One region of the Halomonas sp. CnH100-B genome, then DNA from elsewhere that is predicted to be linked to it. Evidence: riboswitches for the same ligand, from Rfam matches in the RefSeq annotation. Region 1 holds a riboswitch; each other region holds the start of a gene.
The links. A riboswitch is a leader RNA that binds a small molecule or an ion and turns the genes downstream of it on or off. The one in region 1 is predicted to bind thiamine pyrophosphate.
Positions count from the first base shown of each region.

Region 1 (7,934 bases):
GTTGACCGGGTTGATCGAAGGCACCTTGAGCCACGGCCCGGCGCGCACGTTCATCAAACTGGGCCGCCAGCTTGAGCGGGCAGATATGACCACGCGGATCGTCGATGTGCGTTCGGCCAGCCTGCTGCCGCAAAACCCTGAAGAGCTGCTGCCGTTCGAGAACCTGCAGTGGATGAGCGTCTTGAAGTCACTCACCGCGTATCAGATGTATCGTCAACAGGTCAGGCTACGGGTGCGCGGCCCGGACGTGCTGCGTTTTCTGCTGCAAGATCCGCATTTGCCTCGCTCCATTGCCTGTAGTTTGGAAACCTTGGGGCACGAGCTACAGCTACTGCCCCGCCAAGACCGCGTCGCGGCGACGGTGTCGTTGGTACGGGCCGACGTGGTCGATGCGGATATTCAGGCGCTGGCGCACTCGCCGAGCAAGCTGCACGCTTTCGTGGACGAACTGCAAATTGGCTTTGCCGCCATCCACGATACGCTTAGCGCTACCTACTTCGTGAACGGCGACGGCGTTCCTCGGGTCACCCAGCGTCAACCCCAAAGCCACACAGGCGACCATGACAACGATTAACTAGGCCGCTTGAGAGCTGGCGTTCGCCTGTTGAATGAGTTCATGCAGGTACGCCAGCTTCTCACGCACCGCCGGGGCGATGACGCCGGGTGCCAAGTCCAGCAGGCCCATGTCACGATTGAGTTCGTTCACTGCCATGCCCACCTGATGAAACGCCTGAAGCATGCTCTCCAAAGAGCCGTCGTACTCGGCACGTGAGAGGCCCATGTGCAGTGCCGTATCCAGCACGGCCACCATGTCCAGATAGAAGGCAAACGTCTCGGCGAAATCCTCCCACGGATGCATGGCGGCGTAGGCGGAAATGAACCGCGAGGGCCAGTCTGCCGGCGCGCCTTGCTGATAGTACTGCTCCAGGGCTTCGCCATAGGTAGGGTGGTTGTGGTCGCCGAATACGCGAATGCTGGCGGCTTCGTCTTGGTCTTTGACCAGCAGATCCCAGTAGTAGTGGCCGATTTCGTGACGAAAATGGCCGATCAGCGTGCGGTGGGATTCGTTCATGTCGACACGCAGCCGCTCACGCTCTACGTCATCGGCTTCTTTGACGTTGATGGTGATATGGCCGTTGGCGTGGCCGGTGTAGACCTTCTCTTGGTTCGCTGTGGAGCGCCATAGTCCTTGGTCGGGCAGCGCATCGGCCATGAACGAAAAGCTCAGCGGAACGCGGATGTCCTCGCCCTCGACGCCATGGGGAAGCTTGAGCAAATCCAGCGTATAGAAAAGCCGCCGTTTGGCACTCTCCAGCGCTGCCCAACGCTCCCGGTTGCCGTCGACCTCTAAATCGGGAATCACCTCGTTATAGCGGCAGCAGTCGCACAGCGTATCCGCGTGCCCTTCGGCCATCACGACCATCCGATTGCAAACGTTTTCGACGGCATAGTTGTGGCACTTCATCAGCGCCGTACCGCAGCCTTCATGGGTGCAGCGGTAGCCGCCGCTATCCAGCGGTGCTAGTGCCACGATATGACGACAAGCGGGGCACCAGCCTACCTCCGACTCACAGGCCAAGCAGTGAGTGTTCTCGAAAAACAGCGGATTGCCACAGCGGCAGCTAAACGTCTGCATGGATGCCTCCTTGTGATCACCACAGCGCATCTCACGAAGGTGAGTGCTGATACGCAACTGTCTCAGCATAGCGAGGCCCTGACTGAGAGGGAAAGCAAATCGTCGCTCGATGCGGAAATTATCTTTGTCCAGAGGCTAATTGACGTTTACGTTAACTTGCTGATATACCCTAGTAGCGCCTTATTCGATCCCATAACAAACACAACCCGAGGAAACGCATCATGTCTGTTCGTGAAATACCGATGTATATCGATGGCCAGCCGGTCATGTCCCAAAGCCAAGAGTGGCGCGACGTGGTGAACCCAGCGACTCAAGAAGTGGTCGCCCGGGTGCCCTTCTGTACGTCCGACGAGGTCGAGCGCGCCATCGCCAGCGCCAAGACGGCGTTCAAAGAGTGGCGTAAAGTGCCGCTGGGCAAACGCATGCGCATCATGCTCAAACTGCAGGCGCTCATCCGAGACAACACGGCGGAGCTGGCGGCACTGATTACCGAAGAGCATGGTAAAACCCTGCCGGATGCGGAAGGTGAAGTGGGGCGCGGCTTGGAAGTGGTCGAGCATGCGTGCTCCATTACCTCGCTTCAGCTAGGCGAGCTGGCCGAAAATGCCGCCAATGACGTCGATGTATACACCATGCACCAGCCGCTGGGCGTGGGAGCGGGCATTACGGCCTTCAACTTCCCGATCATGCTGCCCTGTTTCATGTTTCCGCTGGCCATTGCCACGGGCAACACCTTCGTGTTGAAGCCCTCCGAGCAGGACCCCAGCTCGACCATGCGGCTCGTGGAGCTGGCGCACGAAGCGGGTATTCCTGCCGGGGTCTTGAACGTGGTCCACGGTGGGCCGGATGTCGCTAACCAAATTGCCGACCATCAGGATATCAAGGCACTGTCGTTCATCGGTTCGACCCATGTGGGGTCACTGCTGTACAACCGCGCTGCCGCCGCTGGCAAGCGCATGCAGGCCATGATGGGCGCAAAAAACCACTGTGTCGTCATGCCGGATGCCAACCGTAGTCAAGCCATCGATAGCCTGCTGGGCTCTGCTTTTGGTGCCGCCGGTCAGCGCTGCATGGCGAACTCGGTGGTCGTGCTGGTGGGAGAGGCGCGCGAGTGGATCAAGGATATCGAAGCCGGTGCGCGCGGTATGACCGTGGGGCCGGGCACTCAGCGTGAAGCGGACCTAGGGCCGCTGGTATCGCCACAGGCCAAGGCCCGCGTCGAGCGCTTGATTAGCGCAGGCGAAGCAGAGGGCGCCACGCTGCTGGTGGATGGTCGCGGCTACACGGTCGACGGCTACCCGGATGGTAACTTCGTCGGACCGACCCTGTTTTCCGATGTGACGGCAGACATGACGATCTATCGCGAAGAAATTTTTGGCCCAGTGCTGTGCGTCGTCAACGTCGAGACGCTGGACGACGCCATCGCGTTCATTAATGCCAACCCGAATGGCAACGGCACCTCGATCTTCACCAACTCGGGCTGGGTAGCACGGCGCTTCGAGACCGACATCGACGTGGGCCAAATCGGTATCAACGTGCCGATTCCAGTGCCGGTGGCTTATTTCAGCTTTACCGGCTCTCGGGCCTCGAAACTGGGTGACTTGGGGCCCAACGGTAAGCAGGCGATTGCCTTCTGGACCCAAACCAAAACGGTCACTGCCCGCTGGTTCGAGCCGGAAAACGTCTCAAGCGGTATCAACAGCACGATTTCGCTATAGCGCGCCCCGGGCGCAGTGAAGCGCCTCCTCGGCCGAGGAGGCGCGCAGCTCAATAACGTTCGAACAGCGGCAGGCTTTCCGAGAGCAGTTGGGCGATGGGACCCAGCTGACTTTCGTGAAGGACTAGCAAATAAGGCGCGTCCTGCTCCTCGCTGATGGGCACCAGCAGCGCAAACTCGCCCTCCTCCAAATGAAACTCATGGATCTCGCGAGGGCCGTGGGGGGTGTCGCACTGGGAGCAGCGGTAGGTGTCATCTTCGCCGTAAACCAAGCGGTGGTACATCTTGAACAGCGTGTAGAGGGCGAGCCCACCTTCGAACGCGGGCCAACGGGCCGGCGTTTCGCGGATGTCGTCGGTCAGTGCGTTGCCATCTGCTTCGGCATCGGCAATGGCATCGGCTAGCGGCTCGGCCAGAATGGCGGTTTGATCTGCGGGCAACGGTGCGTTTTTCTCGGCAGCCGTAGCGAAGCGCGTCACGGCAGCATCGAAATCTGTCAGGCTGTGCAGGGTAAAGTCGGCGTGCTGCAGGTCGGCGGGTTCGAAGCCACCGTTCTCCCAGCCGTGAATCACACGAAGCGTTACCTGACCTCGCTTCATGGGGCGGGCCAGCAGGGTGTGAAGCATGACGCGGATATGCAGCTGACGCTCATCCGTATCGTTTTCGAACGCACGGTAAGGGTCGGCGAACAGTTCATGCAAACGCCCTGGCGTGTGCTCTTTTGCTTCGGAGTATGACATGGTGGTTTCCCTGTTAGTACACCGCTTGGCTAATAGCGTACGGCTCTTATGACATTAAATCATTAAGAGTATGGCGAGCGTTAAGGCGTATTTAAAGACTCTTTAGTTAGCAATTTGTTACGAGTAAACGCCATTCAGCAGTTAGGCGCCACGTTACAAAAAACAGGAGTGCGTATGTCTGTCTCGATAAGTCGATTTACACTTCCTGAGACGCTAGAAGAAGTTCCCGAGGATATCCGGGAAGCCATGTTAGCGGTGCAGGAAAAAGCGGGCTTCGTACCCAACGTGTTTCTCATGCTCGCGCATCGTCCCCAGGAGTTCCGTGCTTTTTTTGCCTATCACGATGCGTTGATGGAGCGGGCGTCCGATACGCTGACGAAAGCGGAAAAAGAGATGATCGTCGTGGCCACCAGTGCCCGTAATCGCTGTTTGTACTGCGTTGTCGCCCATGGCGCACTGGTGCGTATTTATAGTAAAGACCCTTTGCTGGCGGACAATATCGCCATTAACCATCGCGTGGCGGGACTCAGCGAGCGTCATCGGTTGATGCTCGATTTTGCGCTGCATAGCGCCATCGAACTGGGGGAATTTTCAACCGAGTGGCAAATGCGCCTGGAAACCGTTGGGTTTACCCTGGACGACTGTTGGGACATTGGTGCCATTGCGGCCTTTTTCGGCATGTCCAACCGCTTGGTGACGCTGGCGGGAACGCCGCCCAACGCCGAGTTCTATACGATAGGGCGCGTCCCCAAACAGCCGGAGGAGAGTGCTCGGCAGACCACCTGAGACTTTACTAATGCGCTAGTTTGATTGAGGATGTCGCCTCCATTCACTGTCGCCAGGGGAGCCCCATCGGGGCTGAGAATGCGCGTAACGCAGACCCTGGAACCTGATCCGGTTCGTACCGGCGGAGGAAGCGCGACATGCCTTACCTAACGTCTCTCGTATTAGGCGCAGCGTTGTGCTGCTTTGCTTTTTTGGGCCTTCGGGCCCGCTTTGGTGGCGGTTCGTTGGATGACTATGTCACCGCCCGCAATTCTCAAACCGCGTCTACCTTGGGGCTCTCCTTTTTGGCCTCGGGTATGGGGGCGTGGATTCTGTTTGCGCCCCCGGAAATTGGCGCGTTCGTGGGCCCCGTAGCGCTGCTGGGCTATGCGCTTGGCTCGGCGCTGCCGTTCATCGTGCTGGGCCTTTATGGCCCCAAAATACGCCAAGCGCTGCCGGAAGGGCGCAGCATCGCCGAGTTTGCCGATACGTGCTACGGCACGGGCGTGCGCCGCTTCGTCGCGCTCGTTTCCGTGGCTTACATGGGCTGCTTCCTGGCTGCTGAACTCACCGCCATCGGGGCGATTACCGCGCTACTCTCCGACGTGCCTCCTGCCGTGGTCATCATCGGAGTGGCGCTCACCACGCTGGTCTACACCGTGATGGGAGGGCTTCGGGCAAGTCTCGCCACCGACCGCTGGCAAGCGTGGCTGCTTTTGGCGCTGCTGCTCGCCGTCGCCAGCGTAACGCTCTGGCGACTACCCAATATGCCGAGTGACGCACAACTCCCGTCGCTCCCCATCGGCAGCTCGCTCAGCGTCGCGTTGACGCTGGTGATCGCCGTGACGGCAGCGAACTTGTTTCACCAAGGCTATTGGCAGCGGGTGTGGGCGGCCCAAGACGACGCGAGCCTGGGGCGCGGTGCCTGGCTGGGCGGCGGCCTGACCGTTCTGGTCGTCATGGTGATCGGTGGTGTTGGCATCATGGCAGCGATGAGCGGGGTCAGCCTCGGCGAGCCGCCCATGCCGTTTTTTGCGCTGCTTAGCGATGCCCCGGTATGGATCACGCTGCCATCCCTGGTCCTGGCCGTCACGCTGGTCACCTCGAGCGTCGACACTTTACAAAACGGTATTGCGTCACTGTGGGCCAGCGGCCACCGGCCCGAGGCCCTTAACAAAGCGCGCTGGCTCACCGTGGCCATCATGCTGCCCGTGATCGTGATTGCTTTACAGGGGCTGTCGGTGCTGCGGCTGTTTTTGATTGCCGACCTGCTGTGTGCAGCGATCGTGGTGCCGGTGCTGCTGGGCTTGTGGCAACGAATGACACCGACGGCTGCGATCAGCGGTGGGCTAGCGGGGCTAGTAGGCGCCGTGCTGCCTGGCTGGCTGAGTCAAGGTAGCGTCAGCGCGGGAGTATTGGCCGCGACGTTCCCCGGCAGTGTACCGACACTGGGGCCGTTTGTGGGGGCGCTGCTGCTCTCCACGGTGTTGAGCGTTGTGTGGGCCGGGTTGACCCCGCGGCGTATCGCCGTGCGTTAAGTGGGGCGTTGAGCAGAAAATTCCGTTTCACGGTATGCTGTTAGGGGACTGATGACCACTTAGGTGTGATCGCCATGAGCCACCTGTTACCCCCTAACGAAACCGCCCGTTTGGCTGCGCTTAACGAGCTGGCCCTGCTGGATACGCCGAACGAGCCCGTTTTCGATCGCATCACGCGGTTGGTCACCGTGCTGCTCGGCGTTCCTAAGTCCACCATCAGCTTGATCGATACCGACCGTCAGTGGTTCAAGTCGCAAGTAGGCATGGAGTTCTCCGAGAGCCCCCGGGACATGGCGTTTTGCGCCTATACCGTGCTGGAGGACGAACCGCTGGTGGTCGAAGACGCTCAGAGTGACGAGCGCTTCGCTACCAATCCCATCGTGACGAAACCCGGCGGCATCCGTTTTTATGCCGGGATACCGTTGCGCAACTCCCATGGTCTAGTGCTTGGATCGCTGTGTGCGATGGATACGCAGCCGCGCCAGTTGACTCCTCAGGAACAAGCTGCGATGCAGGATTTGGCCGATATCGTGATCGGCGAAATTCATCTGCGCGAGCGGCTCATCAACGAGCAGAAAATTCGCGCCGCCACTCAGCAGTCGCTCACGGCGCTTCATCAAAGTCTTGAACAGCGTATTGAGCAGCGCACGCGTGAGCTCAATTTGGTGATCGAGTCTGCCTACGACGCCTATCTGTGCATCGATGCGCAGGGGCGCGTGTTGGACTGGAACCGGGCCGCCGAAAGCATGTTCGGCTGGAGCCGCAAAGACGCGTTGACGCGCCCACTCACCTCGCTCATGTTCCCGCAGGGGCTGACCTGTGACGACGCCGCGATGCCCTTGACCTGCGACGCCATACGACGAGACGGGGTTCGCTTGCCGGTCGAGGTGCGGCTAAAGAGCTTTGAAGTGAATGGCCGCCCGCGCCGCAGCGTCTTCATCCACGACATTACCGAACGCCAGCAGCTCGAGCGTCTGCGTGACCAGCAGGCCCGAGAGGACGTACTGACGCGCTTGCCCAATCGTCGCGCCCTGGATGAGCGGCTTCCCGAAGCGATGGCGCGGGTACGTCGTACCCTGGCGCCGCTTGTCGTGCTGTTTCTGGACCTCGACGGGTTCAAGCGCATCAACGACCAGCACGGCCACGGCATGGGCGATGAGCTGCTCCGTGAGGTCGCGCAGCGCCTTCAGAACGCCGTCCGCGAGACGGACTTCATTGCCCGTTGGGCGGGGGATGAGTTCGTTGTACTGCTCGAAGGGGTGACTACCGAGGCTCTTGCACCGTTGGCAAACAAGCTGATTCAGGTGATCGAAGAGCCGCTACACGTGGGGAGTGCCACGCTGCGAGTGAGCACCAGCATTGGCGTGGCGCTGTTCGTGCCCAACGCGGCTGAGACGCCACAGGAGCTGCTGAAACGTGCCGACGACGCCATGTATAACGCCAAACGCGCAGGTAAAGCGCGTGTCGCGTTGGCGCGTCCGGCGGATACCCCCAACCCTCTTTAACGAACCCAGGGACGCGTATGATTCGTTGTTTAT
Region 1 covers NZ_JAMXRX010000003.1:484,809-492,742, forward strand. Annotated here, with positions in the region: gene NH398_RS08895 (alpha-E domain-containing protein) at 1-574, shown strand, start outside; gene NH398_RS08900 (putative zinc-binding metallopeptidase) at 575-1,636, opposite strand; gene NH398_RS08905 (CoA-acylating methylmalonate-semialdehyde dehydrogenase) at 1,858-3,354, shown strand; gene NH398_RS08910 (hypothetical protein) at 3,404-4,093, opposite strand; gene NH398_RS08915 (peroxidase-related enzyme) at 4,268-4,879, shown strand; TPP riboswitch at 4,924-5,027, shown strand; gene NH398_RS08920 (sodium:solute symporter) at 5,017-6,396, shown strand; gene NH398_RS08925 (diguanylate cyclase) at 6,471-7,901, shown strand; gene NH398_RS08930 (magnesium transporter CorA family protein) at 7,919-7,934, shown strand, end outside.

Region 2 (7,934 bases), on a different contig from region 1:
ATTTCAACTGAACACTCATTTCACAAATGACTCCTAACTCACTCAGGCACATAACGCCGCCAACACGCGCAGCTTTGTAGTGAAGGCGAAGCCGCAACGAAAAAGCTGTCGCCGTGCTTGGCCTTGTTATCTTCTGCTTGCATACAGTTTGGCAAGCTCCTCATAATTTTCGATCACATGTGAATTTGCATGAACTGCCCTGTGACAGTTGGCGCACAAAACCGCCAGATCGTTCAGTGTAGTTCGCACCGGTGTCGCAGCAGCTGCAAGCGGGTTCCTGTGATGAACCTCGTATGCGCGTTCAGCGAACGGCTTTGGATGATGGGCGGACGCCGAAAACCCACATATCTCGCAAAATAAGCTTCCATGTTCTTTTCGAAACGCAGACAGCTTGTCGCGGCGTAGCCGCGATGAACGCTCACGAGCATAGTGAGCGCGGAGCTGTTGTTTCCCCTCAACAACACCGGCGGCTGGGAAGATATCTATGGGTGCCCCCCACAGATGTATCAGCGCCGCCATCTCATCGTCTGACAAGTGAAAGACTGTACCACTTGGAACCGTAATGATAGTTGAAGAGGCTAATGTAACGTCATCCTTTGCGATAGACCTCGCGACCATGCCCTCGTCAGTTGAAAGGCGAACCTCGCTGAGCTGAATACCGGTCTTGAACTCAGTGGGGCTCAATTCGTCCGCGACCCACAGATCATCACCAAGCGCTTCCGGGTGCTTCACTTCCTGAGCTTGCGTTGGCTCCTCGACTACCCGACCAACCGCTACAGCGCCAGCATCGCTGCCTGCGCGCCAAATAAATACAGGGTCACCAACCGAAATTTCTTTGATGTAACGGTTCGTACGCCAGTAGATCAGTTGCGAGTAGCGCGAAAGGTAATCGTCAATATCAAAACGATTCGGATTCCCTTGAAATATCCACGCCATGAGCTACATGCTCCAAAGAAGATAACGCCCGCTTAAGCGGACGGAAATAGTTGGCTAAAATTGTGAGGAACGAACAATAGCCAATTGTTGACGTTCCGTTTAAAGCGCTTGTTAGCCGTAGTAGCTAGCTAGTACCTATTTTTATTAGAAAAACCAGCGATTAACAAACCTATGGTCAAGGCACCTAGTAAAGCTTCAGAACCAGCCAAAATTTTCAAAACTTCCGTATTAGGTGTTATGTCACCATACCCAAGAGTACTAAATGTAACTACTGAATAGTAAAAACTATCAAAAAGGCTCAAATCATAATCATTTCCACCTTCATCAACCCAGCCTACTGCATTATAAACACCAGCATATGAAGATATAACAAAGGCTGCGAAGAGTATTATTCTTAAAGGCCTCTCACCGTACCCCCAAACCAAATTATCCACCATTGAAACAAGCCATTTAAATCGGTACTTAATCAAAGAGAATAATGAGTTAGGTGTTATATATTTTTTGATTTTTGACACTAGGGCTTTCTTTATTAAAGAAGGGATTCCTGATATTTCACACCTCCCCTTAATGTAGGAGTCCAATACTTTAGTAAGCCTGCCGTCAAAAATAATTCCCTTAAATCTCTCGCGGTCTATGCTGTAAGGATGAAAGTAAGACTTTCTTTCAAATGCTCTTTCTTTATAGTAACACTCAGATGCTTCTTTCGTTAGACCATTGACCTGATAGGCTGCTCTGAACATCCTGTAAGTAATAGCTATTTCTGAAGGTTCAACATTTTTGTCTGGTTGAAAAGTGACTTCTCTCATCTCTGTGTATTTAATGAATGGTTTAACTCTCGATTCTTTAAAGCCCATCCTGTAAACATTTGAGCTTTCAAAATGCAATTCGTTTATATTGGTTTTTTCAAAATAAAAGTCTTGAAGCTTCGAATCTTTTACTAACAACTTATCAAGCCAGCATTCATGAAAAGTATAAAAGTGTACTGATGCACTCACGAATGTCAGCTCTCTGAAGGAGGAATAACTTATAGTTTTCCATGAAGAACCATATCCATGCATATCACCTTTTATTGTTAGAAAGTCTAAGTCACAGAAATCAAGGTTTTTGCCTCCTATTGAAGCACGGCTACCTAGGCAGACCTGCCCCAACTTCAAAAGTGTATAATCTCTAAAAAGATGGGCTTGAGTTACACATCCTGAAACATTGATCCCAGAGCATGATCCGCGAATAAACTTATCTGAAGTTTGCTTATTAACCTGATCCCATATAAAAAAACGCTTTCTTCCGAGCTTTCTTTTCGCCCATTTGAAATAAGGTTCAATTTCACCAAGTATTTCAATATCACTTTGCCTTTTTTGCCACCATTGCTTAGCTTCATTCTCTGTGCCCTCGTAACATTCAATTAAGGTCTTTTGAGAATAATCAGTTCTTCGAATAACAACTTTATTCTTTCCTTTAAAGATGTCTCCTGTCGGTACAATTCTCAGTACAACATCCGTATCAAAAGGTAAGCTTTCCAGCCAATCACTAAAGCCAGGAAGAAGCTTCAATAAGTAGTTGAATAGTCTTGGCAAGTCATTATTTGCTCGCCATTCATTAAACTCATGTGGCTGCATAGACCATAACTGTTCAGTGTTTTTGTTAAAATCTGACATACTCACCATACTATAAATTATTTTCTAAAACGGCTAACGCTTGGGCTCAGCGGCCGATTTGGAGGCGCATCGCGCCGGAAAAGCGGTCCGCTGCAGCCCCTTGTTAGGCTTTTTCTCAGCGCTTCAACCTTCGAAGCCAAGTGTCCCATGATTCAATACGAACTGGTGGAGTAGAGGTCGTTTCATAATCATGCCTCTTTTTACTCTCTTCTAAATCATTTACAGTTCTACCACCAATTACAACAGTGCGAATATTTACATCCTTTTCAGGATCAACTCCTTTGCAAGAGTTCGGTCCAACAAACGCGTTGTGAATCAAATCACCCGATAGGACTTTAAGCCTTCTTTCATGGGCGTCTTTACGAAATGGTTCATAATTCCGATAAACCACTCCAAGCCTTTTTTGGATCTGTTCAGCAGCGTCACTAACTTTGTGATTAAACGAGGCATAATGGTTCGAGTTAACTAGGTTAAATTCTGCACCTTTTACTTCAACTAAGGTAATATCCATACGCGACCTGCCTGAAAAGATCACAAAATCCACAGCACCATCAGCTAACGGGTATTCCGAAAAACATATGTACTCTCCATCGCCAACATAAGCTTCGGCCATGAGGGAAAGATCTTTTTTAATCAGCCTTTGGATTTCTTGCTCATTAGCGCGAGATTCTATTAGTTCTGAAATGGAATCCTTTGCAATCATTGACTCCATAATTTCAAATTTACGAGCAATTACGGCCGGACTTTCAATGTGCACAGATCCCCTGAAAGGATCCCTCTGGTATCTAATCTGGTCAGCCTGCTCGTAGACCGACCTGTTCTCTACACTTCTTTCAGAAAGCTCTTTTTCATCACCGGCAATCAGCTCAACTACCTTTTCTCTTTTTATAGACTTCCACTGGGTAGTTGGGATCAGCGTTACCACATCAAATGTATCGAACTCAGCTAGGTCTCTTTCGTAATGCTCAATAAAAGTAGCACTTTGAGTCACCAACCCTTTTCTAATAACCGAGTCTATTATTTTTTCTACGGCATTCGTGACTGATTGCCCATCATTGAGATCACCCAAATCAGTCAAAAGCACGACAACGCCTTCGCTTCCCACATAGGTTCGCACCCGGCAAATCCCACCACAGGAATGCATTTTACTATTTCCAAAATCATGAACCACATCTGAAACTTTCAAACCAATAACACTCCTTACTTATTAGACCTAACAGTGATTATACGCCCTGCCATCAAACCTCAATGAACGTGACATCACAATGACTGAGGTTTCATAGCCACCAAATTGAATCTACCTCATCGATTCTACAGCGTACAAAGAGAATTTTGGCGATGTAGCCAAAATTCGCGGGCTTGCGCGTTTTGCTCGTCTCAATAATACTGTTTTTATGAACAGCATTATTGAGGCATTCTCCTACGAAACTGATGGAACGCGTCAAGGTGGCCCTGTGGGCCAAACGTCATAGCTTCCGTACTGAGAAAACCTATTGCTAATGGATTCGCTTTTACATTAGGTTCAATAAATTACGACACCCTGCCCACTGACAGATCATGAAGTGCGGCAATTTTTAGGGTATCTGGCAAACGACAAATACGTGGAGGCGGTTACATAGAAGCAGGCGCTTAGTATCGTCGTGTTTCGGGCTCTTATCGATTTCGCAGTAGCCCATTACCAACCATTTAGAAAATAAACCCCTCTTGCATCTCCCCCACCCGCCTCCTACACTCCACCCACGAACAGCTTGACGGGGTGCCGGTGATATCCGGCTGAGATGGCGCAGGGTGAGCTTTTGGCTACCGAGCGCTGGTCCCGCTGAACCTGATCCGGCTAATGCGCTGCTTTATGAATAGCGGCGCGGGTACCGGCGTAGGGATCAAGCGATGGCCGCGGCGCACCTTTACGCCACCCTTCCGTGCCACTCCCTCGATCTTTCTCGCCTGCCCTCCGGATCATTACCACCGGAGGCATACAATGGGCTACCGCTTTACCGATCTCACCACCGCTTGCCAGGACGATTGGCGCGCTTATATCGAGCACGATTTCGTGCTCCAGCTGGGCACCGCTAAGCTGCCAGAGGCGTCGTTTCACCACTACCTGAAGCAGGATTACCTGTTCTTGATCCACTTCGCCCGCGCCTACGCGTTGGCCGCCTACAAAAGCCCCACCCTCGCCGATCTTCGCCAAGCCCACGAAGGCTTGAAAGCCATTGTGGATGTGGAGCTGAGCCTGCACGTGGGCTTTTGCCAGGAATGGGGCATTAGCGAGCAGGAGCTTGCCGAACTCCCAGAAGCCCGCGCCACGCTGGCCTATACCCGCTATGTGCTGGATACCGGCAACCGCGGCGACCTGCTGGATTTGCACGTGGCACTGGCTCCGTGCCTGGTGGGCTACGGTGAAATCGCCAACTGGCTGAACGCGCAACCTTCCACGCTGCGCGGCGCGCAGAACCCGTTCGATGCCTGGATCGCCATGTACGAAGGCGAGGAGTTCCAAGCTGCTATGCAAGCGGAGCTTGCGTGGCTCGATGCCCGCTTGGCTGATGTCACCCCCGCCCGCTTTCGTGAGCTGAGCAAGATCTTCCGCGATGCCACCCGCCTGGAAATCGACTTCTGGCAGATGGGCTTAGACCTCTCTGAATAATGACCAACAACGACAAGGACACCGTCATGACCAAGACCGTCAAAAGTAAAACCGCGCACTTTTTAGCCGAAACCGCCCAGGTAGATGCCGCCGCCGTGGCCCCGCTGCCCGGCTCGCGCAAGGTGTATGTGGAAGGCTCGCGGCCAGATATTCGCGTGCCGTTTAGGGAAATCACCCTCTCTCCCACCAAAACCAGTGGCGTGGATGAACAGAACCCGCCGCTGCTGGTGTACGACACCTCCGGCCCCTACACCGACCCCAGCGCCAACATCGATTTGCGCCAAGGCCTGCCGGAACTGCGCCGCGCCTGGATCGAAGAGCGCAACGACACCGAGTTTCTGGATGGCCCCACCAGCCAGTACGGCCAGCGCCGCGCCAACGACCCCACGCTGGCACAGCTGCGCTTTGATCTAACCCGCACCCCGCGCCGGGCAAAAGCGGGCAAGAACGTGACCCAGCTGCACTACGCCCGCCAGGGCATCATCACGCCGGAAATGGAGTTCATCGCTCTACGAGAAAACCAGCGCCGCCAAGCGTTGGGGACCGCAGAGGTGGAGCGCATTCTGGGCCATCAGCATGCGGGCCAGAGCTTTGGTGCCAGCCTGCCCAAGGAGATCACCCCGGAGTTCGTGCGCGATGAGGTGGCTCGTGGGCGGGCAATCATTCCCAACAACATCAACCATCCGGAAAGCGAGCCGATGATCATTGGCCGCAACTTCCTGGTGAAGATCAACGGCAACCTGGGTAACTCGGCGGTCACGTCTTCCATTGAGGAGGAAGTGGACAAGATGACCTGGGGCATCCGCTGGGGCGCGGATACCATCATGGATCTCTCCACTGGCCAGAACATTCACGAAACCCGCGAGTGGATCATCCGCAACTCGCCGGTGCCGATTGGTACGGTGCCCATCTATCAGGCGCTGGAGAAGGTCAACGGCATTGCCGAAAACCTCACCTGGGAGATCTTCCGCGATACGCTAATTGAGCAGGCGGAACAGGGGGTGGATTACTTCACCATTCATGCGGGGGTGCTGCTGCGCTACGTGCCGCTTACCGCCAACCGCGTCACCGGCATTGTCAGCCGTGGCGGCTCCATCATGGCGAAGTGGTGCTTGTATCATCATCAGGAGAGTTTCCTGTATACCCACTTCGAGGAGATCTGCGAGATCTGCAAGCAGTACGATGTGGCGTTCTCGCTGGGCGACGGCTTGCGCCCCGGCTCGATTGCCGATGCCAACGATGAAGCGCAAATGGCGGAGCTGAAAACCCTAGGCGAGCTGACCCACATTGCCTGGAAACACGATGTGCAGGTGATGATCGAAGGCCCCGGCCATGTGCCCATGCACCTGGTGAAAGAGAACATGGACAAGCAGCTGGAGTACTGCGATGAAGCGCCCTTCTATACCCTTGGCCCGCTGGTAACGGATATCGCCCCCGGCTACGACCACATTACCTCCGGTATTGGGGCGGCGATGATTGGCTGGTTTGGCTGCGCGATGCTCTGCTACGTCACGCCGAAAGAGCACCTGGGCCTGCCCAATAAAGACGACGTGAAAACCGGCATCATCACCTACAAGATTGCCGCCCACGCGGCGGATTTGGCCAAGGGCCACCCGGCGTCGCAGCGGCGCGATAATGCGCTCTCTAAGGCGCGCTTCGAGTTCCGCTGGGAAGACCAGTTCAACCTGGGCCTAGACCCAGACACCGCGCGGGAGTACCACGATGAAACCCTGCCGAAGGATTCCGCCAAGGTGGCGCACTTCTGCTCCATGTGCGGGCCAAAGTTCTGCTCCATGAAGATCAGCCAGGAAGTGCGCGATACCTACCGCGACCGTACGCCGGAAAACGCCGCTGAAGGCGATGCCGAAGCGGTGAAACGCGGAATGCAGGAGCAGGCGGAGAAGTTCCGCCGGGAAGGGAGTGCGCTGTACCAGGAGGTGTAGCCCTTAAACACAACAACCGGAGCCAATGGCTCCGGTTGTTTGTTCTGCGCAACAAGCATTACTTTTTCTTCTTGGCGCCCTCTTTGGCATCGCCCTTGCCTTTTTGCAGTTCGCCTTTGGCTTGCTGGGCTTTACCTTTGGCTTCGGTTTTGCTGCTACCGGTGGCCTTGCCTGCTGCTTCTTTTACTTTACCGGCGGCTTTGTTGGCCGCACCTTTCGCTTTATCTTCTTTGCCACTTGCCATGACGAACACCTCTAATCCGTTAGTAGGGAAATAGTCGCACGCCAAGTATGTAGCTACGTTAGCGCCGACTCCCTTTCAGAGTAGCTCTTTGTTAAAAAGTTGCCTCAACTTCTTTCGGGCAAGCGCGTGGGCTCCCAGCGGTTCAGAAGATAATGCAAGCAGATCATTACCGACAGCGTGCCGATCAGCGCCACGCTCATGGAAGAGAAGCGGTAAAGCGCGCTGTAGACTAGGTCTTGCTGCGGCCCTAACGACTGGCCGAAGAGAATCCCCATTGTGGTCAGCCCACCAAACCCAATGCCTGAACCGCCACCTTCTAAGATATGCTCCCTTGCAAACAGCATTAACCCCAGCCAATAGAGCAGAATCACCAGTAGAAAGTGGTGGCTTTGGGTGTAGAGCGCCAGCTGCATCACCAGTGCGAGATTACAGCCCAGCAGCGTGCCTACCGCACGTTTTGCTGCTGATACCTGAGCGCCGAAATAACCCAGCGTGAACAGAATCAAGAT
Region 2 covers NZ_JAMXRX010000002.1:260,756-268,689, reverse strand. Annotated here, with positions in the region: gene NH398_RS04765 (HNH endonuclease) at 1-19, opposite strand, end outside; gene NH398_RS04760 (EVE domain-containing protein) at 127-936, opposite strand; gene NH398_RS04755 (potassium channel family protein) at 1,065-2,591, opposite strand; gene NH398_RS04750 (Shedu immune nuclease family protein) at 2,707-3,777, opposite strand; TPP riboswitch at 4,334-4,488, shown strand; gene tenA (thiaminase II) at 4,570-5,238, shown strand; gene thiC (phosphomethylpyrimidine synthase ThiC) at 5,265-7,181, shown strand; gene NH398_RS04735 (CsbD family protein) at 7,240-7,425, opposite strand; gene NH398_RS04730 (DUF2955 domain-containing protein) at 7,530-7,934, opposite strand, start outside.
Region 2: linked by a shared signal. The riboswitch ahead of tenA (thiaminase II) and the one ahead of NH398_RS08920 (sodium:solute symporter) in region 1 are both predicted to bind thiamine pyrophosphate.

Region 3 (7,934 bases), on a different contig from region 1:
TAGCGTCTTTTTAGGTCTGCTGGTGCTCAACTTGACGGCAGGCTTCCAAACCCTGGGCACGCTGATGGCCGTTGGCTTAATGATGTTGCCCGCCACGGCAGCGCGGTTTTGGAGCAAGCGGTTAGAGGGCTTGATGGGCATCGCCGTGGTGTTAGCGATGCTGGCCAGTACCGGCGGGCTGCTGCTGTCGTTCCATTTGGACACGCCATCTGGCCCGAGCATTATCTTACTGGCCGGGGGAGCGTACTTGTTCTCGGCGCTGTTTGGCCGCTACCACAGCTTGGCCGCGAAGTTACGGCGTAAAACCACGCCGCTGGCGATGGAGCAGTCGCATTAGCGGATGATCGTCTCACGTTTATTTCATCATCAGGAGCATGTTATGTCGCTTATCTCTTCATCGCGCTGGTTAGTCGGCGTCTCGGCCATGTTGGCACTGCCCGCAGCCATGGCGAACGAGCGGGTTCAGGTCGTCACCAGTTTCTCCATCTTGGCGGATATGGTCGAGAACGTCGGTGGAGAGCATGTGGACGTCAGCTCCCTGGTCGGTCCGGATGGCGATGCCCACGTTTACTCCCCGAGCCCTGGCGATGCCCGCGCGCTGGCCGGCGCCGATTTGGTGGTTTTCAACGGCCTGCTGTTCGAAGGCTGGATGGAGCGACTGATCGACTCCAGCGACTACCGCGGCGCGCTGGTGACGGCGACGGATGGCATCGCCCCACGCGCGTTCGCAGCGCATGACGAACACGGGCATGGTGACCACGACGATCATGAAGCGCACGATGAACACGACCACGACCACGACGCGCACGCTCATGAGGCGCATCATGACGAGCATGGTGATGACGCGCATCACGACGAGCATGCAGAGGACGATCACAGCGAGCACGCCCATGGCGATGACGACCCTCATGCATGGCAAGATCTGCAGCAGGCGAGGGTCTACGTCACCAATATTCGTGATGGCCTGATCGAGGCCGATGGTGCCAACGCGCAGAGCTACCAAGCCAATGCCGAGCGCTACCTGGCAGAGCTGGATAGCGTTGATGCCGAGATTCGTGAGCTGCTCAGCGAGATTCCTGCGTCGGCCAGCGTGATCACCGGGCACGATTCGTTTGGCTACTTCTCCAGCGCCTACGGCGTGAATTTCCTCTCGCCGGTCGGTCTCTCGACCGAAGCCGATCCCAGCGGTGCCAGCATGGCCGCCCTGATCGATGTGATCGAGCAAGAGAACGTACAGGCGCTGTTCCACGAGAACATGACCAACCAGGCAATCATTACGCAGTTGGCAGAAGAGACTGGCCTTCCCATCGCCGGCACGCTGTACGCGGATGCGCTGGCCAGTGAAGGCGATGCCAACACCTACCTGGGCATGATGCGCCACAACGCCCAGGTGCTCCACGATGCTCTGGCAGCGCCGGGTCATGATGATCCTGGTCATGACGACCACGACCACGACCACGACCACGACCACGACCACGACCACGACCACGACCACGACCACGACCACGACGATCATGGTCATGATCACTGAGCCATGTCGTAAAGACGTGCCGTAAAGAATCGAATACCGCCTGCGCCAGGCGGTATTTTTTTGCGTTGCATTTTGTCGTGAGGATGGGGAGACTGGCTCCACCATGCGCCGCTAACGTTGTTTAAACCCCTGCAAAGAGCCACTACCATGCGCCTAAACGCCGACTTTAGCCACTTTGCCTTTGTCACGCCGGAGCAGTATCGCTGGGTCGCCTCGCCCAGCGCAGGCGTAGAACGAATGATGCTGGACCGCATTGGCGATGAGGTGGCCCGCGCCACGAGCCTGGTACGCTATGCGCCAAATAGTCAGTTCAGCCGCCACAACCACGGCGGCGGTGAAGAGATTCTCGTGCTCGAGGGCGTGTTTGCCGACGAACATGGCCGCTACCCGGCGGGCAGCTACCTGCGCAACCCCATCGGCACGGGCCATACGCCACACATTGGCGATGAGGGCGCGCTGATTCTCGTGAAGCTCCACCAGTTCGATGAGAACGACCTGCTCCAACTCGCCATTCCCGCCCACCGTTTGCCCTGGCAGCCTGATCGTCGGCCCGGCATCACGTACAAAATGCTGCATACCTATCAAAGCGAGCGTATCAGCCTGGAGCGCTGGGAGCGTGACATCGTCACCGACTATCCTGCCCTACCGGGCGGATTGGAGCTGTTCGTGCTGGAAGGGTCGCTGTGCGATGCGGACACCGAGTACCCGGAAGGGAGCTGGTGCCGCTACCCGCCGGGGGCTGCGCCACGGCTTCGCGCAGGCCAGGCCGGGGTAATGATGTACGTCAAGCGCGGGCATCTGTCTGACGCTTCTGACGACTAGCGAGCTAGCCCAATAAACGGCAGCAGGGTGAGCAGAGCGATCATGAGCACCGCAACGATCACTAGCGTGACCTGCAGCGGGTGCGCCACGAAACGTCGCCACAACGTCGGCGCCTCATCGCGGGCCAACGCGTTTTCATGCGCTTTGCGCGCCTTTGCTTGCCGCTCGGCCTGATAGTGCGCCAGCACCGTTTCGGCATCGTCTCGCTGGGCAGGGTTGCGCAGCCAAATGGCATCGACTCCCAGGCGAAAAAAGCCCGCCTGGGTTTCGTACACATCGAAACCATGCGCCTCCAGCAGCTGGCGAACCTCCATGGCCTCTTCGTCGGTCACGTGACGCAACCGAAACAGCAGATGCGCCATATCAATCGCCCATGGCGGCCATACGGTCTGCTTGAATCACTTCGATCCAGTAGCCGTCGGCGTCCTTGACGAAGATCACGTCCTTCATCTTGCCCTGGTCGGCGCGCTTGACGAAGGTCACGTCATGCTCATCGAACCACGCCTGCGCGGCTTCCAAATCCGGTACGCTAAAACAGATATGCCCGAAGCCCTGCGGCTCTGCATTGCCGTCATGGTAGGCAAAGTCCTGCTCGTTTTCGGTACCCCAGTTGTGGGTCAGCTCCAATAGACCTTTCTGGCTAAAGGTCCACGCGGTGCGCGCTTGGGTCTCTTCCGGCACGCTATCACCGGCCTCTACGTTAGCCAGGAAGTAGAGCGAGAACTGCATCTCCTCGAAGTCCAAGCGCCGCAGTACCTGCATTCCAAACACCTTGGAGTAGAACGCCAGCGCGCGCTCGGGGTCTTTGACCCGCAGCATGGTGTGGTTTAAGCGAAAACCCTGTGTTTGCGGGGCGACTGGGGCAACACCTGGATGCTGTTCACCTTGATACGACATGAGACTCTCCTTATGGGGGTGACGCTTTCGTGGATACGGTGCAAATTCTTTGACGAACGTAGTACTTTGTACAAGGCTTAGGCTGCTAAGCGCCCGCCATTTGACCATCGCTCCAGCGCATCGGTCATAACGTGCGATGGCGCGTTTAATGTCTAGTTATGAGGGCAAGGCGCTTGGAATTCCAGCCCGGCCCGAAGGAGTCTCTATGTCCCGTGATCGAAACGTACTGGGTGAGCCACTCACGCCCTGCTGCCATGCCCCAAAAACCGGCTTCTACCGCGACGGCTTTTGTCGCGTCGGGCCTGACGATGTCGGCATCCATTCGGTGTGCGCCATGGTGACCGAGGAGTTTCTGGCTTTCTCCAAGGCTCAAGGTAACGATCTGGTGACCCCGCGCCCGGCCTTCGGCTTTCCCGGCTTGAAGCCCGGCGACCGCTGGTGCCTGTGCGCCCACCGCTGGGCCGAAGCAGCCCAAGTGGGGCTTGCACCACCGGTGATTCTCTCGGGCACGAACGAGCGCACGCTGGAGATCATCCCTCTGACCAAACTTCAGCAACACGCGCTGGATGCCGTGCACTGACCTCTCGGCACGCGCTCTGATCGAATGCGCCTGGAAAAACGATGCAGACCTTCTACACTTCTATCTCGACAGTTTTACAAATTCAACCGTGATGCCCTGCGAATGGCGTCAGATAGGAGAGCGTCATGACAGCCATCGATATGACCCTTGGCGATCGCCTGACTCTGAAGCAGCTGAGCCATGCGATTCAAAACGGCTTTTCCCCCATTGTCGAAGTCGAGTCCATGGACGGTATCTACAAGGTGCGCTTTCACCATGCCAACGGTGTATCGGACCTGAGCGACGCCGAAGGCCGCGTCAGTACCTTTTTGGGAACCGGTGAAATCCGTGACACCCTGGGCCAGCTCGGTCTGACCCACGGCGTGCTGACTTTCGCCGACCAGTGCGGCGATGAGATGATTGGCGTGTCGGGCCGTGCCATCACCCCTGATGAAATGCTTACCTACGGCACGCGCATCGCGTTTCGTTAAGTCTCTTCCGGCGGGGCTTTACAGCTCCGTCCAAGGCTAGGATAGTAGCCACCAACGACAGGGGCGCCGCCCAGCGGCTGAGAAGCACCCTTCGAACCTGAACCGGATAACGCCGGCGTAGGGAGTCGTGGTGCCTCTCACCACCTCCCTGGCCGGGAGGATACTATGACCTACCCCCCGCTTGGCGATATGCTCGCCGCTCTGCGCGAAACCACGCCGCTCGTCCACTGCATGACCAATTACGTGGCCATGAACAGCACGGCCAACCTGCTGCTGGCCACGGGGGCATCGCCCGCGATGCTGCACGCCCCCGAAGAGGTCGCCGAATTTACCGCGCTGGCAGGTGCGCTTTCTATCAATATCGGCACGCTCTCTACGCCCTGGGCCGAATCGATGCAGCTGGCGGCTCGCACGGCCAACGCAAGCCAAACGCCGTGGGTGCTAGACCCGGTGGCGGTCGGGGCAACCGCCTTTCGCCAGCAGGTGTGCCAGGCGCTGCTGCCCCACCGGCCCAGCGTCATTCGCGCCAATGCCTCTGAAGTGATGGCGCTCACCGGCTTGGCAAGCCAAGGACGCGGAGTCGATGCAACGGCATCCACCGATGACGCCGCTCAAGCAGCCATATCGCTCGCGCAACGGCAGCACTGCATCGTCGCCATGACCGGCGAGACCGACTTTTTGACCGACGGTACCCACCATTTCCGGCTGACCGGGGGCCACCCGATGATGCCCCGCGTCACGACGCTGGGCTGTGGATTGAGTGCGCTGGTGGCCGGGTTCGTCGCCGCTAACCGCGAGCACCCGCTGACGGCAACGCTGGCCGCCCTGGCGTGCTTTAGCATCGCCGGGCATCGTGCTGGCCAACGGGCCGATGGGCCGGGCAGCTTTCAGGTTGCCCTCTTGGATGCTCTGTACCAGCTCACCCCGGATGATCTCTCGTCGCTCAGCCAGGTGGAGGCGCTCCATGCAGTGTGATCTCTCGCTCTATCTAGTCACCGATGCCATCCTGTGCGCGGACGCTGGCCTTGAGGCGACGGTGGAGGCCGCCGTCAAAGGCGGTGTCACCGTGGTACAGCTGCGCGACAAACACGCCAGTGATGCGGCGATGGTCGCCCAAGCCAAGCGGCTCAAAGCGCTGCTGGCGGGCACCAGCGTGCCGCTGATCATCAACGACCGGCTAGCCGTGGCCATCGCCAGCGGCGCCGATGGCCTGCACGTCGGGCAAAGCGATACCGCCGTACAAGAGGCGCGTGAGGTGCTGGGACCGCATGCCATTTTGGGGCTGTCGATCAACACCGTCGCGCAGCTTCGTAACGCGCCCATCGCGCTGTTGGACTATGTCGGGCTAGGCCCCATTTTCGCCACCGCCAGCAAGCAGGATCACGCTCAGCCGATAGGCTTCGATGGTTTGGCCGAACTCGTCTGCGCCTGCCCGCTGCCCAACGTGGCGATCGGCGGCTTGAAGGCGCAGCACGCCGCCCAAGTCAGGGCCGCCGGTGCCAACGGTTTAGCGGTGATTTCCGCCATCTGCGGCCAGCCTGACCCTTATCAGGCGGCGCTGGCGTTTCGCGCCCCATGAGCCAGCTCGATCAGCTCGCCGCCTTCGTCAAAGTGGCCGAGCTCGGCAGCTACACCCGTGCCGCCGAGGCCTTGGACCTCTCACGCACACGCGTCTCGCGGCAGGTCATGGCGCTGGAGGAGACGCTGGGCGCTCGCTTGATTCAGCGAACGACTCGGCGGCTGCATCTCACCGATGCCGGAGAGCGCTATCTGGCTCGCGCTCAAGCCATTCTGCTGGCCTTGGACGAGGCCGCTGCCGATGTCGGTAGCGGCACCAGCACCGTCAGTGGACGCCTGCGCATCAATGGTCCGATGAGTTTTGGTACCCGCTACCTTGCCCCACAGGTAGCGCACTTCATGCAGGCACACCCGGCGTTAGACGTACGCTTGGACCTGAACGACCGTCGCGTGGATTTGCTGGAAGAGGGCTACGATGTCGCGATTCGCATCGGCAGCCTGCCGGATTCCAGCCTGATCGCCAAGCGTCTGACCCGCTGCCAGCTGGTGCTGTGCGCGTCCCCCGGCTACTTGGCACAGCATGGCACCCCTCAGCGCATCGAGGATCTGACCCAGCACCACTGCCTGCGCTATCGCAGCGGGCAGAACAGCGGCGACTGGCGCTTCAATCAGCAGCACGTCAGCGTCACGGGGCCACTAGAGAGCAATAATGGCGACATGCTGACGTATGCCGCCGAAGCGGGGTTAGGCATTGCCCAGCAGCCCAGCTTTCTGATTCATGAGAGCATCCAACGGGGGCACTTGGTGCCGCTTCTGTTAGACCTTCCGCCGACCTACCTAGACATACACGCCATCTACCCCGCGCGGCGCTTTCTGCCCGCCAAGGTGACGCGCTTCATCGACCAGTTGGCCGATGCCTGGGGAGACCCACCGGTATGGGAACAGGGGCTGGGATTGTCGCGCATTTCGCAACAGTGAAGTGCCAATCGGCGGGATTATCATCTCGCTCTGCTGACGTACAGTTGTCTCATCGCATCCACGGTGATGCACACACACAGCGAGAGAGAGAGCTATGACAACCTTAACGACCCCTGCTGCAACCCTCCATGCCACCGCCTTACTGCGCATTAGCCTGGGCGTGATGGCCCTGGCCCACGGCTTAATGAAAGTGTTCGTGTTTACGCTTCCTGGCACGGTGGGCTACTTCGAATCGCTCGGCCTGCCCGGTTTCATGGCTTACTTGACCATTGCGGCCGAAGTCGGCGGCGGCCTGGCTTTGGTACTGGGCCTATACACCCGCTGGGTGAGCCTTGCGCTAGTGCCGGTGCTGCTCGGCGCCGCCTGGGTACACCTGGGTAACGGCTGGGTATTCTCCAACCCCGGCGGCGGCTGGGAGTTCCCAGTGTTCTGGGCCGTGGCTCTCCTGGTACAGGCAGGCCTAGGCAGCGGTAGCCTCGTCATCAGCCGCCGACTGGCATGATCCAATGGCCTGCCGAGCACCTCGTCTCGGCAGGCCAATCGACTGGAGTGCGTTCCATGTTACCGAGTCTCTTTATCTCCCACGGCTCTCCCATGCTGGCCCTCATCCCCACCCCTGCCCATCACTTCTTACGGGCACTGGGCCGCCACCTTCGCCCCAAAGCCGTTTTGGTGGTCTCTGCACATTGGGAGACGGACCACCTACAGGTCAGCCGCAGCGCCGCGCCTGCGACCCTCCATGATTTTGGCGGTTTTCCCGACGCGCTGTTTGCCGTGCAGTACCCAGCGCCCGGTGACCCCGCCTTGGCAAGCCGACTGGCCGAGCAACTAGGGGCCACAGAGGTGGAGCGCGGTCTGGATCATGGGGCCTGGGTGCCGCTGTCACTGATGTATCCTGACGCCGACGTACCAGTGGTATCGCTCTCGCTACCCAGCCGCTGGGGAGCTGAGGCGTTGCTAACGTTAGGTGAACAGCTAGCGCCGCTGCGCCAAGAAGGGATACTGGTGATCGGTTCGGGCAGCTTGACCCATAACCTCTACGAGCTACAGCCTCAAGGTAGCCAGGTGCCGACCTGGGTCGACCGTTTCGCCGAGTGGGTGCATGCACGGCTGCGAGAGGATGATCGCGACGCGCTCG
Region 3 covers NZ_JAMXRX010000007.1:147,359-155,292, forward strand. Annotated here, with positions in the region: gene NH398_RS15680 (metal ABC transporter permease) at 1-337, shown strand, start outside; gene NH398_RS15685 (zinc ABC transporter substrate-binding protein) at 380-1,531, shown strand; gene NH398_RS15690 (cupin domain-containing protein) at 1,679-2,353, shown strand; gene NH398_RS15695 (DUF6164 family protein) at 2,350-2,715, opposite strand; gene gloA (lactoylglutathione lyase) at 2,717-3,250, opposite strand; gene NH398_RS15705 (DUF2237 domain-containing protein) at 3,456-3,830, shown strand; gene NH398_RS15710 (hypothetical protein) at 3,956-4,300, shown strand; TPP riboswitch at 4,350-4,441, shown strand; gene thiM (hydroxyethylthiazole kinase) at 4,466-5,275, shown strand; gene thiE (thiamine phosphate synthase) at 5,265-5,879, shown strand; gene NH398_RS15725 (LysR family transcriptional regulator) at 5,876-6,796, shown strand; gene NH398_RS15730 (DoxX family protein) at 6,891-7,298, shown strand; gene NH398_RS15735 (class III extradiol ring-cleavage dioxygenase) at 7,355-7,934, shown strand, end outside.
Region 3: linked by a shared signal. The riboswitch ahead of thiM (hydroxyethylthiazole kinase) and the one ahead of NH398_RS08920 (sodium:solute symporter) in region 1 are both predicted to bind thiamine pyrophosphate.